3 regions of the Mesorhizobium sp. U510 genome follow, and region 2 is predicted to be linked to each of the others. Evidence: riboswitches for the same ligand, from Rfam matches in the RefSeq annotation. Region 2 holds a riboswitch; each other region holds the start of a gene.

Region 1 (5,513 bases), 1.6 Mb from region 2:
GATGCTTGGATCAGTTGGGGCGACGATCAGCGCCGACAATGTCTTGCCTTGCGACGCCTTCAGAAAGTTGTTTCTGGAATTGCGTTCGATCAAGGCCCAGCGCAAAACCTTGATGCAGTCGTCGCCGCCGCAATCTTCGCCTTCGGCTTTGTCTACATCCATCCGTTCGAGGACGGAAACGGCCGCATTCACCGCTACCTGATCCACCACGTCCTTGCCATGCACCGCTTCAATCGCCGGGAGTGGTGTTTCCCGTCTCGGCCGCGATCCTGGACCAGATCGACGAGTACAGGCGCGTGCTGGAGAGCAATTCGAAGCGCCTTCTGCCATTGGTCGAATGGGAACCGACGCCGCAATTCAACGTCCGGGTGCTGAATGACACCGGGGATTTCTACCGATACTTCGATGCAACCCCGCACGCCGAATTTCTTTATGCCTGCGCTCGGCGGACGATCGAACGGTACCTTCCTGGCGAAACAGCTTTTCTGCAGCGCTACGATCAATTCCGGCAATAGGTGAATGCCTTTATCGACATGCCCGAGCGGCTGATCGATCTGCTCTTCCGTTTCCTTAACCAGAATGGTGGCCCCTATCGAGCCGCGCCCTCGGAAAGGAATTCCCAGCTCTGACCAATGACGAGGCGCGGCGGCTCGAGACGATCTATGCGCAGACCAGAAAACGGCAAAGCACGAGGCAGAAGCCTTTCACTGGACTGCCGGTCGACCCTTGCGTTGTCGCCGAAACTCGGGACGTCATGTTCTGGGGCAAACCGGACAAGCCGAAGGTGTGTCGGGAATGCTGCTGGGCCACGGCAGTGATTTCTGCATCGTCTATACGCCTATATACGCAGTGCCGGCGTCAGCACCCCAGCGGTCGAAGATACGCGACAAGTCGCGTGCAAAGTCATCCTGGGGACGCTGACAACAAGGTACGTGGGCTCAATCGCGTGCACCCCATTCACAAAACCGGCTCCGTGGAGTAGTGGGAACGCAGAGAAATCTCCGGTCGCAGCCTTACCCGGTCAAAACAAGGATTCAAACCATGAATGCCCTCGTCATCTGCTCCGGCGGATTGGACTCTGTTTCGCTCGCTCACAAGGTGGCGACCGAGCAGAAACTCATTGGCCTGCTTTCGTTCGATTACGGCCAGAGGCACAAAAAGGAACTCGGCTTTGCCGCTATGTGCGCCAAGCGGCTGGGTGTTCCGCACCAGATCGTCGATATCCGCGATGTCGGCCGGAACCTGAGCGGCTCGGCGCTGACTGATAATGTGGACGTGCCCGACGGGCACTATGCCGAAGATTCCATGAGAATCACGGTGGTGCCGAACAGGAACGCCATCATGCTGGCTATCGCCTTCGGGGTTGCCGCCGCGCAGAAGGCCGATGCGGTGGCCACTGCCGTCCACGGCGGAGATCATTTCATCTATCCCGATTGCCGGCCCGCTTTTATTGACGCCTTTCAGACGATGCAGAACCATGCGCTCGCAGGCTACGCCGATATCCGCCTTTACGCTCCCTATGTGAATATGTCGAAGGCCGACATCGTCAGTGAGGGGGCAAGGTACGCCACACCGTTCGAGGCGACGTGGTCCTGCTACAAGGGCGGTGCACGTCATTGCGGTCGCTGCGGGACATGTGTCGAACGGCGCGAAGCATTCGATCTGGCCGGCATTGCCGACCCGACAGATTATGAGGACGCGGACTTCTGGCTCCACGCTATCCAGACAAGGAGCGCGTGATGTTTCGCATTACCAAAGAGTTCCACTTCTCGGCCTCGCATCAGCTCACCTCCTTGCCACCAGATCATCAGTGCGCGCGTCTACACGGCCACAACTACATCGTCGTAGTGGAGCTGTCAGGTGGCGAACTGGACGAGCATGGCTTTGTGCGCGACTACCAGGACCTGGCTTCGCTCAAGCACTACATCGATGCGACGTTCGACCATCGGCATCTTAACGACGTGCTGGGGCATGACCGTGCCACAGCGGAATGTCTGGCCAGGCACTTCTACGACTGGTGCAAGGTGCGGCTACCACAAACCTCCGCCGTGCGCGTGAGCGAGACGCCGAAAACCTGGGCGGAATACCGGCCATGACGTGCGCGTCGCATCCCGGAATCCGCGTGAGCGAGATTTTTGGGCCGACCATTCAGGGCGAAGGCATGCTGATCGGCTTGCCGACGGTGTTCGTAAGAACGGGCGGGTGCGATTATCGCTGTTCCTGGTGCGACAGCCTGCATGCGGTGGACAGTCGCTTCCGCCATGATTGGGAGATGATGTCAACCGATGCGGTCTGGCAAAAGGTCATTGCGCTTTCCAGTGGTCAGCCCGTGATGGTGTCGCTGTCGGGCGGCAATCCGGCCATCCAACCGCTTGGCGGGCTGATCGACCGCGGGCATAGTGAGGGCTACCGTTTTGCATTGGAAACCCAAGGCTCGGTGCCTAAGGAATGGTTCGCCGATCTCGACGTGCTGGTGCTCAGCCCCAAGCCACCCTCAAGCGAAATGACGACAGATTGGGCCGCGTTCGACACTTGCGTCGAGGCGGCGCAGAATAAGCCGCGGATGGCGCTCAAGCTCGTCGTCTTCGACGATGATGACTATGCCTATGCCAAGGACGCCGCGGCGCGCTACCCGCAATTACCCGTCTATCTGCAGCCCGGCAACCACACGCCGCCGCGTCCCGGTCACGAAGACGATTTCATCGACATGGCCGGTGTGATGAAACGCATGGAATGGCTGGTCGAAAAGGTGACCCGTGACAGGTGGTTCGAGGCGCGTGTACTGCCGCAACTTCATGTTCTGCTTTGGGGAAACAAACGGGGCGTCTAGCCCACGCGGAAGGATTGCCGATGACGAGCAAGACAGACATCTAAAGCAATCTCATCCAATTGGGCGATAGCAACGTCGGTCCAAGAAAGCCCGAAAATGCCGTGCTGGAAAATGTTTCGAATTCGCATGATGGCTCGGCTATCGTGGGCGCTTCGCCGCTCCTATAGGCGTGAGTTGCTCTCGAACGAGCGCGAGCTTTCTGCCCGGTTTATTTGGCCGCCGATCAACGCTGCGGACCGAATGCGCTTGACAAGATAGCGCCGGCCCGTTCAATTCCAAGCATTCACCAGGGGAGTCCCGGCAAGGGGCTGAGATACTGCTAGAGCGCGCAGTGACCCGTTGAACCTGATCCAGTTCATACTGGCGTAGGGACGGTGCAAGCGCTTTGCGGGAGTTCACGCCCGAAGTCCTGTTTCCAAGCAGGGCGACCAAAGCGTCTTTTCATCCTTCCGGCACAGAACTGGGTCTCCAATGCATGAGCAAAGGAAGCCCTCTAGATGAATGCCCTCAACCCAGCCGTCTCGACGGGACCGCTGCCCGCCTCGCGGAAAATCCACAAATCCGGCGTCCTCCACCCGCAGATCAGGGTGCCGATGCGCGAAATCTCCGTCCATCCAACGGCCGGCGAGCCGCCCGTCATCGTCTACGATCCGTCCGGCCCCTATACCGACCCGACAGTCGAAACCAGCATTGAGAACGGCCTTGCACGGCTTCGCCATGAATGGATTATCGCGCGCGGCGATGTCGAAGCTTATGATGGCCGCCATGTCCAGCCGGAAGACAACGGATTCGCGGTGGGCGAGCGCCTGACGCCGGAATTTCCCATTCGCAACCGGCCGCTCAGGGCCAAGGCCGGCAAGGCGGTGACACAGCTTGCCTATGCGCGCGCCGGCATCATCACGCCCGAAATGGAGTTCGTCGCCATCCGCGAGAACCTTGGCCGCGAGAACCTCGGCCGCGAGATCTTGCGCGGCAAGCTTCAACGCGACGGCGAAGCCTTCGGCGCGGCGATCCCCGACTTCGTCACGCCGGAATTCGTGCGCGACGAGGTGGCTCGCGGACGCGCAATCATTCCCGCCAACATCAATCATCCCGAAAGCGAACCGATGATCATCGGCCGCAATTTCCTGGTGAAGATCAACGCCAATATCGGCAACTCGGCGGTCACCTCTTCGATGGCCGAGGAAGTGGAAAAGATGGTCTGGGCGATTCGCTGGGGCGCCGACACGGTGATGGACCTGTCGACTGGCCGCAACATCCACAACATCCGCGACTGGATCGTGCGCAACGCGCCGGTGCCGATCGGCACGGTGCCTCTCTATCAGGCGCTCGAAAAGGTCAACGGCATTGCCGAGGATCTGACCTGGGAGGTGTATCGAGACACGCTGATCGAGCAGGCCGAACAGGGCGTCGACTATTTCACCATCCACGCCGGCGTGCGGCTGCACTACATCCCGCTGACCGTCGACCGGGTCACGGGCATCGTCTCGCGCGGCGGCTCGATCATGGCCAAATGGTGCCTGCATCATCACCGGGAGAGCTTCCTCTACGAGCATTTCGCCGAAATCTGCGACATCTGCCGCGCCTATGATGTGTCCTTTTCGCTCGGCGACGGCCTTCGTCCGGGCTCGATCGCCGACGCCAATGATGCGGCGCAATTCGCCGAGTTGGAAACGCTCGGCGAACTGACGAGAATCGCCTGGGCAAAGGATTGCCAGGTGATGATCGAGGGGCCCGGCCACGTACCGATGCACAAGATCAAGGAGAACATGGACAAGCAGCTCGCTGTGTGCGGCGAGGCGCCATTCTATACGCTTGGACCGCTGACGACCGACATCGCGCCGGGCTACGACCACATCACCTCAGGCATCGGCGCCGCCATGATCGGCTGGTTCGGCACCGCCATGCTCTGCTACGTCACGCCCAAGGAGCATCTCGGCCTTCCCGATCGCAACGACGTCAAGATTGGCGTGATCACCTACAAGATCGCCGCCCATGCCGCGGACTTGGCGAAGGGCCATCCGGCAGCGAAAACCAGGGATGATGCCCTTTCGCGCGCGCGCTTCGAGTTCCGCTGGGAAGACCAGTTCAACCTGTCGCTCGACCCCGAAACCGCGCGATCCTTCCACGATCAGACCTTGCCCAAGGAGGCCCACAAGCTGGCGCATTTCTGCTCGATGTGCGGGCCGAAATTCTGCTCCATGCGCATCTCCCACGACATCCGCGCCGAGGCACAGAAGGAGGGCATGGCCGCGATGGCTGCGAAATACCGCGAGGGCGGTGATCTCTACATGCCGGCTGACGAGACCGGCGTACCGCTCATGCCGGAGGCGCCCGAACCGTCATGAGGGTGCTTGTCAAAGGGGCCGGCATCGCCGGCCTCACCGCGGCCTTCGAACTCGCCGCCCGCGGCGCGACGGTCACAGTCGCCGAGATCCGGCATGGCCTTGGCGGCAATGCATCGTGGTTCGCCGGCGGCATGCTGGCGCCATGGTGCGAACGTGAAAGCGCCGAGCAGCCGGTGCTGGATCTCGGACGCGACGCCGCCGACTGGTGGGATGCGGTACTGCCGGGTCAGGTGACACGGGCCGGAACACTGGTCGTGGCCATGCCGCGTGATGCAGGTGAGCTTGACCGGTTCGCCAGTCGCACGTCGGGGCATCGGCGTGTCGAGGAGAACGAA
Region 2 (5,513 bases):
GGCTCTGGCTGCGGGTGAGAGGGCCTGGCCCTCCGCTATGGCTCCCAGCCCTTCGGGCGTTCAATCCTTTCCAAAGGTCCACTGGATCTTTCGATTCGCCTGAAGGCGAACCGGGCTTTCACCGTTCGTCGCTTCAATCGACAAATCGTTGTCGATCGATTGGCCTACGGCCGAACGCTCCTCACCCTTCCATCTCCTCGCGCAGCATCTCCAGCTCCAGCCACTCTTCCTCGAGCGCGGCCAGCGTCGCGCGTTCCTTGTCGAGGGCGGCGATGGTTTTCTGGAAGGAGGCCGGATCGCGCTCGTAATAGGCCGGGTCGGCGATGTTGTTCTCCAGGCGCGAGATCGACGCGGTCACCGCCTCGATCTTCTTGGGGAGCGATTCCAGGGCGAATTTCTGCTTGAACGACAGTTTCTTCGCCGGCCCTTTTGGCGCCGCCGGCTCGCTCTTGCCTTGCGCCTGTGCATCAGGGGCTTCGGCCCTGGCGCGCGCCTTGCGGTCGTCGAGCCTTGTGCCGCCGCGTTGCGCCAGCATGTCGGAATAACCGCCGGCATATTCGACCCAACGGCCGCCGCCATCCGGCGCGATGATGCTGGTGACGGTGCGGTCAAGGAAATCGCGGTCGTGGCTGACCAGGATGACGGTGCCGGCAAAGCCGGCGACCAGTTCCTGCAGCAGTTCCAGCGTCTCCATGTCGAGATCGTTGGTCGGCTCATCGAGCACCAGCAGGTTTGCCGGTCGTGCCAGCACGCGCGCCAGGATCAGCCGCGCCCGCTCGCCGCCGGACAGTTCGCGCACCGGCGTGCGCGCCTGCTCCGGCTTGAACAGGAAATCCTTCATGTAGGAGACGACATGGCGCTGCTCGCCATTGATGACGAGGTTTTCGCCGCGTCCGTCGGTGAGGTATTGCGCCAGCGTCTCCTGCGGGTCGACTGCCTCGCGCTTCTGGTCGAGCGTGGCGATTTCCAGATTGGTGCCGAGCCGCACCGAGCCAGCATCCGGCGCCAATTCGCCGGTCAGCATCTTCAAAAGCGTCGTCTTGCCGGCGCCGTTCGGTCCGACGAGGCCGACGCGATCGCCGCGCTGGATGCGGGTCGAGAAGCCCTTGACCACGGCGAGGTCGCCAAAGCTCTTCTCGATGTTCTTCGCTTCGATCACCAGCTTGCCGGATTCGGCGGCGTCGCTCGCCACCATGGTCGCGTTGCCTTCGGCGCCCCTATGGCCGCGGAAACGCTGGCGCATGGTCTGCAACTCGCCGAGGCGGCGCATGTTGCGCTTGCGCCGCGCCGTCACGCCATAACGCAGCCAGTGTTCTTCACGCACGATCTGGCGGCCAAGCTTGTGCTGCTCGCGCTCTTCCTCTTCCAACACCTGGTCGCGCCATTCCTCGAAATGGCCAAAACCCTTGTCCAGCCTGCGGGTCTGGCCACGATCGAGCCAGACGGTGGCGCGCGACACGCGCTCCAGAAAGCGGCGGTCGTGCGAGATGACGATGAGTGCCGAGGAGGTGCGCACGAGCTCCTCTTCCAGCCATTCGATGACCGACAGGTCAAGATGATTGGTCGGCTCATCAAGCAGCAGGATGTCGGGTTCCGGCGCCATGACACGGGCCAGGGCTGCGCGCCTGGCCTCGCCACCTGAGAGATCACCCGGCCGTTCCTCGCCGGTGAGGCCAAGATGCTCCATCAGATAGGAGGCGCGGTAGGGATCGTCGGCTGGCCCGAGGCCTGCCTCGACATAGGCACGCACGGTGGCGAAACCTTCCATGTCGGGCATCTGCGGCAGATAGCGGACGGTTGCCGAGGGCTGGCGAAACACCTCACCGTCCTGCGGCTCGATCAGGCCGGCCGCGATCTTGAGCAGCGTCGACTTGCCGGACCCGTTGCGGCCGACCAGCGCGATCTTGTCACCGGCCGAAGCCGTCAAGGCAGCACCGTCGAGCAACGGTGTGCCGCCGAAGGTCAGTCTTATCCCGTCGAGATTGAGAAGAGGCGGGGCCATGTCAGCTTTCAGGTAGTGGATACGGATGCGCGAGCAGCAGCGCGCGGCCGTGGCCGAGCGCGATGTCGAGGCGGCCCCGGACCTCGTTGGAAATGGTCAGCGACGAGCCGAACGCCACTACGACCTGGTTCAACGGCCATTTGGCGCCGGTGACGGTCAGGCCGGCAAGTTCGGAAAAGCCGAGGATCGAAAACAGCGTGCCGTCGGCATAGTCGAAGCCGGCCGTTCCCGACAGCAACGGGACACCTTCCTGGGCGCCGCTGGTCAACAGCACCTCGGTTCCGGCTTCGGCCAGGCGCAGGGCGAGCGCCAGATGCAGGAAAGCGTGGTCGGCGCGCTTGCCGCCGAACGCGCCCGCCAGCACCAGGCTAGTCGCGCCACGCTCGAGGGCTGCGGCAATCGCCAATTCGCCGTCGGTCTTGTCCTTCTCCGCCGGGAAGGTTCGGCGGGGCACTGCGGCGAGGTCGGCGGGGAGATCGGCCGGCACCGAATCGAAATCACCCACCCATAGTTCCGGCACAAGGCCGAGCAGCCGGGCATGGCCGATGCCGGCGTCGGCGGCAATGATGCGCGAGCCGTCGACCTGGCGGTCGAGCCGGGGCGTGCGGATGAGATCGCCGCCAAGCAGGATGGTGAATGTGCTCATATCCGGTGGCCTGTACCAGCCCGGCAGCGGAAACGGAAGGCCGGCAAACTGCCACTTGCGCGGTTCCCCGGCCCGGCCTATGTGTCGAAACGCTCTAACGGGGTGCCGGACGCGATCTTCGCGGACCGGCTGAGAGGCAGTCTCGCCAACCCGCTGAACCTGATCCGGTTTGTACCGGCGGAGGGATTAGACGTTTCGGACAGTCCGGCGCCTCAATTCCTTGCAATTCGAACGAAGGAGGCGCCGATGCGCACGCTTTTATACGCTCTTGTCTCGACCATGGTCGTGGCGCTGTCCGGGCCGGCCTTGGCCAAGGACAAGCTCACCGTCTACACCTATGAAAGCTTCACCGCCGACTGGGGGCCAGGCCCGGTGGTGAAGAAGGAATTCGAGGCCGAATGCGGCTGCGACGTCGAGTTCGTCTCGGTCGCCGATGGCGTGGCCCTGCTCAACCGCGTCAAGCTAGAAGGCGCGTCAACCAAGGCCGACATCGTACTTGGCCTCGACACCAATCTCACCGCCGATGCCAAGGCCAGCGGGTTGTTTGCCCCGCATGGCGCGGTCTCCGATGTCAACGTGCCGGGTGGCTGGAGCGACGATACTTTTGTTCCCTTCGACTACGGCTATTTCGCCGTCGTCTACGACACCGAAAAACTGAAGACGCCGCCGAAGAGCCTGAAGGAACTGGTCGAAGGCAGTGCCGACGACAAGATCGTCATCCAGGATCCGCGCACCTCGACGCCGGGCCTCGGCCTGCTGTTGTGGGTGAAGTCGGTCTATGGCGACAAGGCGCCGGAAGCCTGGGCCAAGCTCAAGACGAAGGTGCTGACCGTGACGCCGGGCTGGAGCGAGGCCTATGGCCTGTTCACCAAAGGCGAGGCGCCGATGGTGTTGTCCTACACGACCTCGCCGGCCTATCACATGGTCGCCGAGAACACGCAGCGCTACCAGGCCGCTTCTTTCGAGGAGGGCGAATATCTGCAGATCGAGGTCGCGGGAATCACCACGAACGGAGCCAAGAACCCGCTGGCGGCAAAATTCATCGCCTTCATGACCGGGCCGAAATTCCAGGACGCGATCCCGGAGACCAACTGGATGTTCCCGGCCGGAAAGACCGACAAGCCGCTCAACCCGGCCTTCGACAAGCTGGTCAAGCCGACCAAGACCCTGCTGTTCAGCCCCGAAGAGGTTGCCGCCAACCGCAAGGCCTGGGTGGATGAATGGCTGGCGGTGATGAGCAAATAGGCAGAGTGGTGACGCCGGCGCAAACCACGGATTCACGCGTCAGCGCCGGCATCATCGCGCTCGCCGCGATCACGCTGCTGATCGGCGGCGCATTCGCGGGCCTGCTCGTCGAAGGCGCCCATGATTTTTCGGGAGCCTGGGCGGCCTTCGATCCCTACCTGCTGCGCGTCGTGCGCTTCACGCTTTGGCAGGCAGTCCTCTCGACCCTGCTTTCGGTGATCCCGGCGCTGTTCGTGGCGCGCGCCCTGTCGCGGCATCCGCGTTTCTTCGGCCGCGCCTTCATCCTGCAACTCTTCGCCGTGCCGTTGGCGCTGCCGGCGATCGTCGCGGCGCTTGGCATACTGGCGCTGTACGGCCGTGCCGGCTATTTCGCCGGCCTGTTCAGCGCCGCCGGCAGCCAGGGTTGGCCAGGCATCTATGGCTTGTCCGGCATTCTCGTCGCCCACGTCTTCTTCAACCTGCCGTTGGCGACCCGCCTGTTCCTCGAGGCGCTGCAGACGATTCCCGCCGACCAGTGGCGGCTGGCAAGCCAGCTCGGCATGGCGGCGGGGCCGGCCTTCCGGCTGATCGAATGGCCGACGCTGCGCGCCGCTCTGCCGGGTGTCGCCGGGCTGGTCTTCATGCTCTGCATCACCTCCTTCACCATCGTTTTGACGCTTGGCGGCGGACCGGCGGCAACGACGCTGGAGGTCGGCATCTACCAGGCGCTGCGCTTCGATTTCGATCCGGCGCGGGCGGTCGCCCTGACATTGCTGCAGATTGCCTTGACCTTCATCGTGGTGCTGGCGCTGACGCGGCTTGGCGCCAATGTCGTCGGCGACACCAACCTGCCGGTGGCGCCGCGCCGTTATCTCTCCGTCGACACGACCGAGGCGTCACTCAACGCCGTGCTCATCGTGCTGGCGCTGCTGTTCGTTATCGGACCGATGGCCGCGACCGTCTCGGCAGGCTTGGGCGCCGATCTCGGCCGGCTCGCCGGCGAGGCCGCTGTCCGGCAGGCGACGCTGACCAGTGCGGTGCTCGCTTTCCTGTCGGCGCTGCTTTCAGTGATGCTGTCGTTGGCGCTGACCATGGCGCGACGGGCACTCGCGTTGAGGCGCCGCGCCGGTCGAAGGACACTGCTCGAACACGCCACGGATACCGGCGCCGGTTTTGTGCTGGTCGTGCCGCCGATCGTCATCGGAGTCGGCTGGTTCCTCCTGCTGCGCCATGCCGGCGACGTCTTTGCCATCGCCCCGGTCATGGTCGTCACCGTCAATTCTGTCATGGCGATGCCTTTCGCGCTGCGCGCCGTCCGTCCCGCCTATGACGCGGCGAGCGAGCGCCACGAACGGCTCTGCGCGCAGCTCGGCATTTCCGGCTGGGCCAGGCTGCGGCTGGTCGACTGGCCGTCATTGCGGCGGCCGCTCGCCACCGCCTTCGCCTTCGCCATGGCGCTGTCGCTCGGCGATCTCGGCGTTATCGCGCTGTTCGGCAGTGATTCCGTGCAGACCTTGCCTTACCTTCTCCTGGCGCGCATGGGCAGCTACCGCACGCAGGACGCCGCCGGCCTGGCGCTGTTGCTTGGCCTCGTTTGCCTCGCCTTGGTGCTGGCGGCGGACTGGCTGGGAAGAGACAAGG
Region 3 (5,513 bases), 1.8 Mb from region 2:
AGCCTTGGCGCGAAGTAAGGTTCGAGAACGCTGCCAGATGACGCGTTGAAAAGCTTTGAACGATGGGAAGCTTTCACGCCAACCGAGCGCCTTTGGCTAGCCAGCCATTCCCTCGAGGCGCGAAAGGCAGACCGACGCACCTTACCCCAGAGCTGAATTGCTGAAATACCCTGCAAAATCAGGGCGCTGCGTCAGAACCTTACCATCCGCGTCGCGCAAAATGCCCGCTTTGAAGAGATAGTCGCCGATGGCGTCCATCTTGGCCGGATCCATCGTACCGATGGCGCCGTTCTCCGCGCGCAGATAGTGTCCGTCGATCAACGCCTTGAGCGATGCTTCGATCAATGCCGGATTGGTCAAGGCGTCCTTGTTGCCGGCGATCAGCAGCGCGGCGGCTTCGGCCGGATGATCGACGGTGAACTGATAGCCGCGCCGCGTTGCCTGGATAAAGGCCGACGCTAATGCCGGGTTTGCCTTGAGATAGGCTTCGCTCGACGAGATCAGCGTCGTGTGCTCGTCCGGCACGCCGTAGTCGGCATAGACGAAGCTCCGCTGCTTGACGCCCTTGAGTTCGGCCTCGACGCCCTCCCAGGTCGAGACCTCGAGCGTGAAGTCGACCGAGCCATTGGCCAGCGCTTCATAGGCGGAAGTGCCGAGCGTCACCGTTTCGAAATTGCCCTTGCCGCCGTCGTGGCGGATGATGGTCGAGATCAGTGCGTTTTCCCAGGCGCTGCCGAAACCGCCATAGGTCAGGCCGTCAAGATCCCTGGGAGTTTTGATCTCGCTGCGCGCCGCATTGAAGACCACGCGGCCGGTTTCGGACTGCACCACGGCGTAGACGGCCTTCAAGTCGGCCCCGCCGGTCTTCTGGCTGAACAGGCTGATGGTGCCGTTGATGCCGAAGTCGGCAACGCGGTTGGCGACCAGCGTGCCGGCGCCGGTGTCACTATAGGGTAAAATGTCGACCTCGAGGCCGGCCTCGCGGTAAAATCCCTTGTCGCGGGCGACGAACAGCCCGATGTGGTTGGTGTTGACAGTCCAGTCCAGCGCGACGGTGACTTTTTGCGTCGCGGCGAAGACGCGGCTCGCTCCAGCGATCAGCGGAAGACCGCTGGCAAGGGTGAGCAGCAGGGCCTGCCGGCGTGTCATATCAGTCATGGTCATGTCCTTTGGATGGTTGAGGGTTGAGCAAGATGTCGAGGATCTCGGCCTCGAGTGCGCCGGCCTGCTGCGCGGCGGCGCCAGTCGGATCTCGCGGACGCGGCAAGGGCACCGTGATCTCACGCAACACACGGGCCGGACGCGCCGACAGCACATAGATGCGGTCGGACAGGAACACCGCCTCGCGCACATCGTGGGTGATCAGCAGCGCCGTCCACCGATGGTGACGCCACATCTGCTCGAGCCAGCGCTGCATGGCCGCACGGGTCAATGCGTCGAGCGCGCCGAACGGTTCGTCGAGCAAAAGCATGTCGCGCTCCTGCACCACCGTGCGCAAAAGCGCCGCGCGCTGGCGCATGCCGCCGGAAAGCCGTGCCGGAAAATGCCGCTCGAAGCCGGCAAGGCCGAACTCTGCAAGCAGCGGCGCGACCCGCGCCCGCGCTGCCTGGCGTCTGACGCCTTGCACTTCGAGCCCGAGTGTCGTGTTGTCGAGGATGCGCCGCCACGGCATCAGGGCGTCGCGCTGCGGCATGAATGCGAAATGCCGGCCATGGTCGTCGAGCGGCATGCCGTCGAACAACATCTCGCCTTCGCCATGCTCGGCACCCGTCAGAAGCTGGAACAGCGTCGACTTGCCGGCGCCCGAAGGCCCAAGGATCGAGACGAATTCGCCGGCACCGACGCTGAGCGAAATGTCGGCGAGCACGTCGAGCCCGCCAAACGCCTTGCGCACATGCCGCAATTCGAGCCGGCTCATCGCCCCGGCCCCTTCCCTGCCGGCTGACGGCCGATCCGTTCCCAGGGCATGGCGAGGCGCTGCAAGAGCGCCGTCAGCCCGAACAGGATCAGCGTGAGCGCGGCACTCACGCCGACCGCGGCCAGCACCAGATCGGGGCGGAAATTGTTCTTGGCGTTGAGCATGTAGATGCCCAGTCCCTTGGCCGCACCGGCATATTCGGCGAAGATGGCGCCGACCACGGCATAGGTGATGGAGATCCGCAGGCCGGCGAAGAAATAGGGCAGTGCCGAAGGCAGCCGCGCCAGAACGAAGACACGCCAGCGCCCTGCCCCCATGGCGCGCAGCATCTGGCCGATCTCCACCTCGGTCGCCTCGTAGCCCTGCACCAGAGCCACCAGCATCGGGAAAAAGGTGACCAGCGCCACCAGCATGATCTTTGGCGTCAAACCGAAGCCGAACCACAGCACCACCAGCGGCGCGATGGCCACCAGCGGCAAGGTCTGGCTGACGATGAAGACAGGAAACAGCGCGCGCCGCAGCGGCTGGAAGAAGTCGACCAGCATCGACAGCGCGAAAGCGGCGCCGAGCGAGCAGGCAAAGCCGATCAGCGTGGCGCGGATGGTGGGAACGGCGTTGTCGATCAGCGCCTCGCGATTGAGCATCGCCTGTTCGAAGACGCGCGACGGCGCCGGCAGGATCGTCGGCTTGATGCCGGAATAATTTGCGTAGAGTTCCCAGGCCACGAGCAGCAACCCGACCGACATCACGGCCGGTGCCGCCCTGGCGAAGAGACCCGCGAGCTGCCGCGGGCGGCTTGACGACAATGAGACCACGAGAGGACAACCTTGACCGCGCGACGAAAGCGCGTTCTGTTCAGACAGCGGTAGGGCTGTTGGCGGAAACCGTGACGTCAAGGGTTACGTGGCCCGCGCCCGGTCCGAAGCGGCAGAAGGCTTCGTTCAGCGCCGAAAAGATCGCGCCGGTATCGCCGCGCAGTTTGGTGCAAAAATTCTTGGAGCGATCGTAGACGCCGGACTGTTTCAGGAAATCGATGCAGCCATAGATCTCATCCATGTGGTCGCCGGTGCCCATCACATAGAGCGAGAACTGCGCCGCCGCCGGCTGGCCGGTGGCAGCAGCACTGCGCACGGCGGCGATGGCGGCTTCCTTGCGCGGCCCGAGCGGCCCGACAGGCCCGCCAGACGCGTCGGAGCGGCAGATCGGATCGTCCGGCTCGCCAGGACAGCCGCGCGAAATGGCGGCCGACAGCACGCAATGCTTGCCGCTCTGCGCCGCCGCCACGAACAGGTCGCGCAGCGCCGGGAACAACACTTCGGGCGGCCCGACCAGCAAGGTCGAGATGTCGTCGGTTTCGATCCGGAGCCTGTCCCGGTAGGGATCGAGCGCGCCGAGCGCACCCAGGATGACGCCGACGAAATCGTCGGCCATGGGATATAGGGAAATCTGTGCGCCTGAAAACATAGCCCGCCTCGCTCCGCTGGTATTACCCAGATCAGCTTCTAGGGTCTGTGGGCTTGCCGCCCCCGTCTCAGCCCCGACCGTACGGAGCACCCCTGTGGATGGACGCGTTAAAGCACCATTCGAACGGAAGGGGAAGCCGTTTTTTCAGCGCACCGGGCCAAAAGCGTTGCACCAACTCTGGCCGTTGCGTGGACGCTGGCGACGCCGCGCAATCGGAATTTTATGGGGAACCTTCGCCAAGCCGAGAGGTTGTCCCACCGGTCGCAACGCGGCGAGTTCGGAGGCAAAACCATGTTCATGAAAATCCTCGCAGCTTCGGCGTTCACCGTTGCGCTTGCCACTTCCGCGATGGCGCAAAGCAACACCGCAAACGGCATGGATGGGTCAGGCGGCAGCGGCCACTCAGTGACTGTAGACCCGAGCACGCCGGCTTCGCCCAATACGGTCGATCCGGCAATTACCAACAGCACCACCATCGCGCCGGGCGACATGAACTCCAATGCGGATCGGAATTGCCCGACCAACCCGCAAGGTGCGCAGTCCGATGCCAACGGCAATTTGACGGCGCCCACCGTGAACGACAACAACTGTGGCAAGTAAGTGATTGTCCAAAAACAAAAAAGCCGCCGGACATCCGGCGGCTTTTCGATATCACTTCCAACGATGCTTTGTGCCAACCGTTAGGATGCGGCCTTTTCGCGAACCGGCAGTTTCCAGCCCGGCCTGACGAAGTGGCAGGTGTAGCCGTTTGGATATTTCTCCAGATAATCCTGGTGCTCGGGCTCGGCTTCCCAGAAGGCGCCGGCCGGCGCGACTTCCGTGACGACCTTGCCAGGCCACAGGCCGGAAGCATCGACTTCGGCGATGGTGTCTTCGGCGACGCGTTTCTGCTCGTCGCTCGTATAGTAGATCGCCGAACGGTAGCTCATCCCGACATCGTTGCCCTGGCGGTTGCGCGTCGTCGGATCGTGGATCTGGAAAAAGCGCTCCAGCAGCGTGCGATAGCTGATCACGGCCGGATCGAAATTGATCTCGATGGCTTCGGCATGGGTGCCGTGGTTGCGATAGGTGGCGTTGGCTACATCACCGCCGCTATAGCCGACACGCGTGGAGATGACGCCGGGATAGCGCCGTATCAGATCCTGCATGCCCCAGAAACAGCCACCGGCAAGCACTGCGCGTTCGGTCGAAGTCGCCATGTCACGTCTCCTCAAAAGGCAATTCCAGCTCATGTAGCGGTTTCCCGCCCGGAATTGCGCGGACAAAATTGGATTTACCAATAAATGGGCATTGTCGTCCGCTTCGTCCAGTCGCGTGGAAACAACGCGGCCATGAGCGAACGATATCACGACGCGGTCGGGATCGAACCGTTTCAGTTGCCCGGATGCAGGGTCCGGCTGTCGACGGCAAGCGGCGGATACAGCGTGCCGGGCGGAATGGCGGCAAAGCTGATTGCCACCGGCGGCGCCGTGCGCGACCAATTGAAAAGAACCGTCTTGACCGGGAGGTTGCCCAGCCATGTCTGCAACTGCGGCGGAACGTCATGCCCTGGCCAAACCATCAGCATGCCGTGGTCGTGCAAGCGCTGCCTGGTGATCCAGGGCGCGAACCGCGTATCGAGATCGGTGAAGATCGACGGCTTGTCATAGGCATTGAGGCCCGCCAGCATAGCCACCTGGGTATCGCCGCCGACAATGTCGAGCCGGCCGGGCGCCGCCGCGTGCCAGACCGCCTCGGCCTCGTCCGCGATCGGCTGTGCCGGCCAGCAGACGGCGTCCAGGCGCCCCCGCACATTGCAGCCCGTCCAGCGCAGCGCCGCATAGGCACCCGACATGGTGAGGATGCAGAGGAACGCGCAGATCGCCAGCCTTCGCATCTCGATGGCGCCGAGCCGGTGGCCGAGAAAGGCGAGCACCGTGACGCCGACAAGATTGTACATCGGCGCGCCCCAGGACTCGCCGGTGCCGGTGAACAACGAGGCCACCATGATCAGGGTCGCCGGGCCGAGCCCCATCCACACGAGATAGACCAGAATGCCGCGCTCGACCGGCGCTTCTGGGGCCGGCGAGCGCCGCAACAACCCGGATATCGTCAGCACCAGAAGAAAGCCGGAGAGCCCGGCCATCTGGAC

Evidence for each region. A riboswitch is a leader RNA that binds a small molecule or an ion and turns the genes downstream of it on or off. The one in region 2 is predicted to bind thiamine pyrophosphate.
Region 1: linked by a shared signal. The riboswitch ahead of thiC (phosphomethylpyrimidine synthase ThiC) and the one ahead of thiB (thiamine ABC transporter substrate binding subunit) in region 2 are both predicted to bind thiamine pyrophosphate.
Region 3: linked by a shared signal. The riboswitch ahead of ACLGL5_RS28545 (YkoF family thiamine/hydroxymethylpyrimidine-binding protein) and the one ahead of thiB (thiamine ABC transporter substrate binding subunit) in region 2 are both predicted to bind thiamine pyrophosphate.

What each region holds. Positions count from the first base shown of each region.
Region 1 covers NZ_CP180532.1:1,938,398-1,943,910, reverse strand. The annotation lists partial or broken gene ACLGL5_RS11300 (hypothetical protein) at 49-156, shown strand; gene ACLGL5_RS11295 (hypothetical protein) at 243-515, shown strand; gene queC (7-cyano-7-deazaguanine synthase QueC) at 1,042-1,740, shown strand; gene queD (6-carboxytetrahydropterin synthase QueD) at 1,740-2,096, shown strand; gene queE (7-carboxy-7-deazaguanine synthase QueE) at 2,093-2,830, shown strand; TPP riboswitch at 3,109-3,220, shown strand; gene thiC (phosphomethylpyrimidine synthase ThiC) at 3,328-5,178, shown strand; gene thiO (glycine oxidase ThiO) at 5,175-5,513, shown strand, end outside.
Region 2 covers NZ_CP180532.1:354,916-360,428, reverse strand. The annotation lists gene ACLGL5_RS03620 (ABC-F family ATP-binding cassette domain-containing protein) at 182-2,002, opposite strand; gene ACLGL5_RS03615 (thiamine diphosphokinase) at 2,004-2,648, opposite strand; TPP riboswitch at 2,737-2,851, shown strand; gene thiB (thiamine ABC transporter substrate binding subunit) at 2,895-3,893, shown strand; gene thiP (thiamine/thiamine pyrophosphate ABC transporter permease) at 3,869-5,513, shown strand, end outside.
Region 3 covers NZ_CP180532.1:5,527,306-5,532,818, forward strand. The annotation lists gene ACLGL5_RS28525 (tetratricopeptide repeat protein) at 1-18, shown strand, start outside; gene ACLGL5_RS28530 (ABC transporter substrate-binding protein) at 142-1,158, opposite strand; gene ACLGL5_RS28535 (ABC transporter ATP-binding protein) at 1,151-1,918, opposite strand; gene ACLGL5_RS28540 (ABC transporter permease) at 1,915-2,664, opposite strand; gene ACLGL5_RS28545 (YkoF family thiamine/hydroxymethylpyrimidine-binding protein) at 2,774-3,382, opposite strand; TPP riboswitch at 3,373-3,486, opposite strand; gene ACLGL5_RS28550 (hypothetical protein) at 3,674-3,982, shown strand; gene msrA (peptide-methionine (S)-S-oxide reductase MsrA) at 4,063-4,581, opposite strand; gene ACLGL5_RS28560 (glycosyltransferase family 39 protein) at 4,755-5,513, opposite strand, start outside.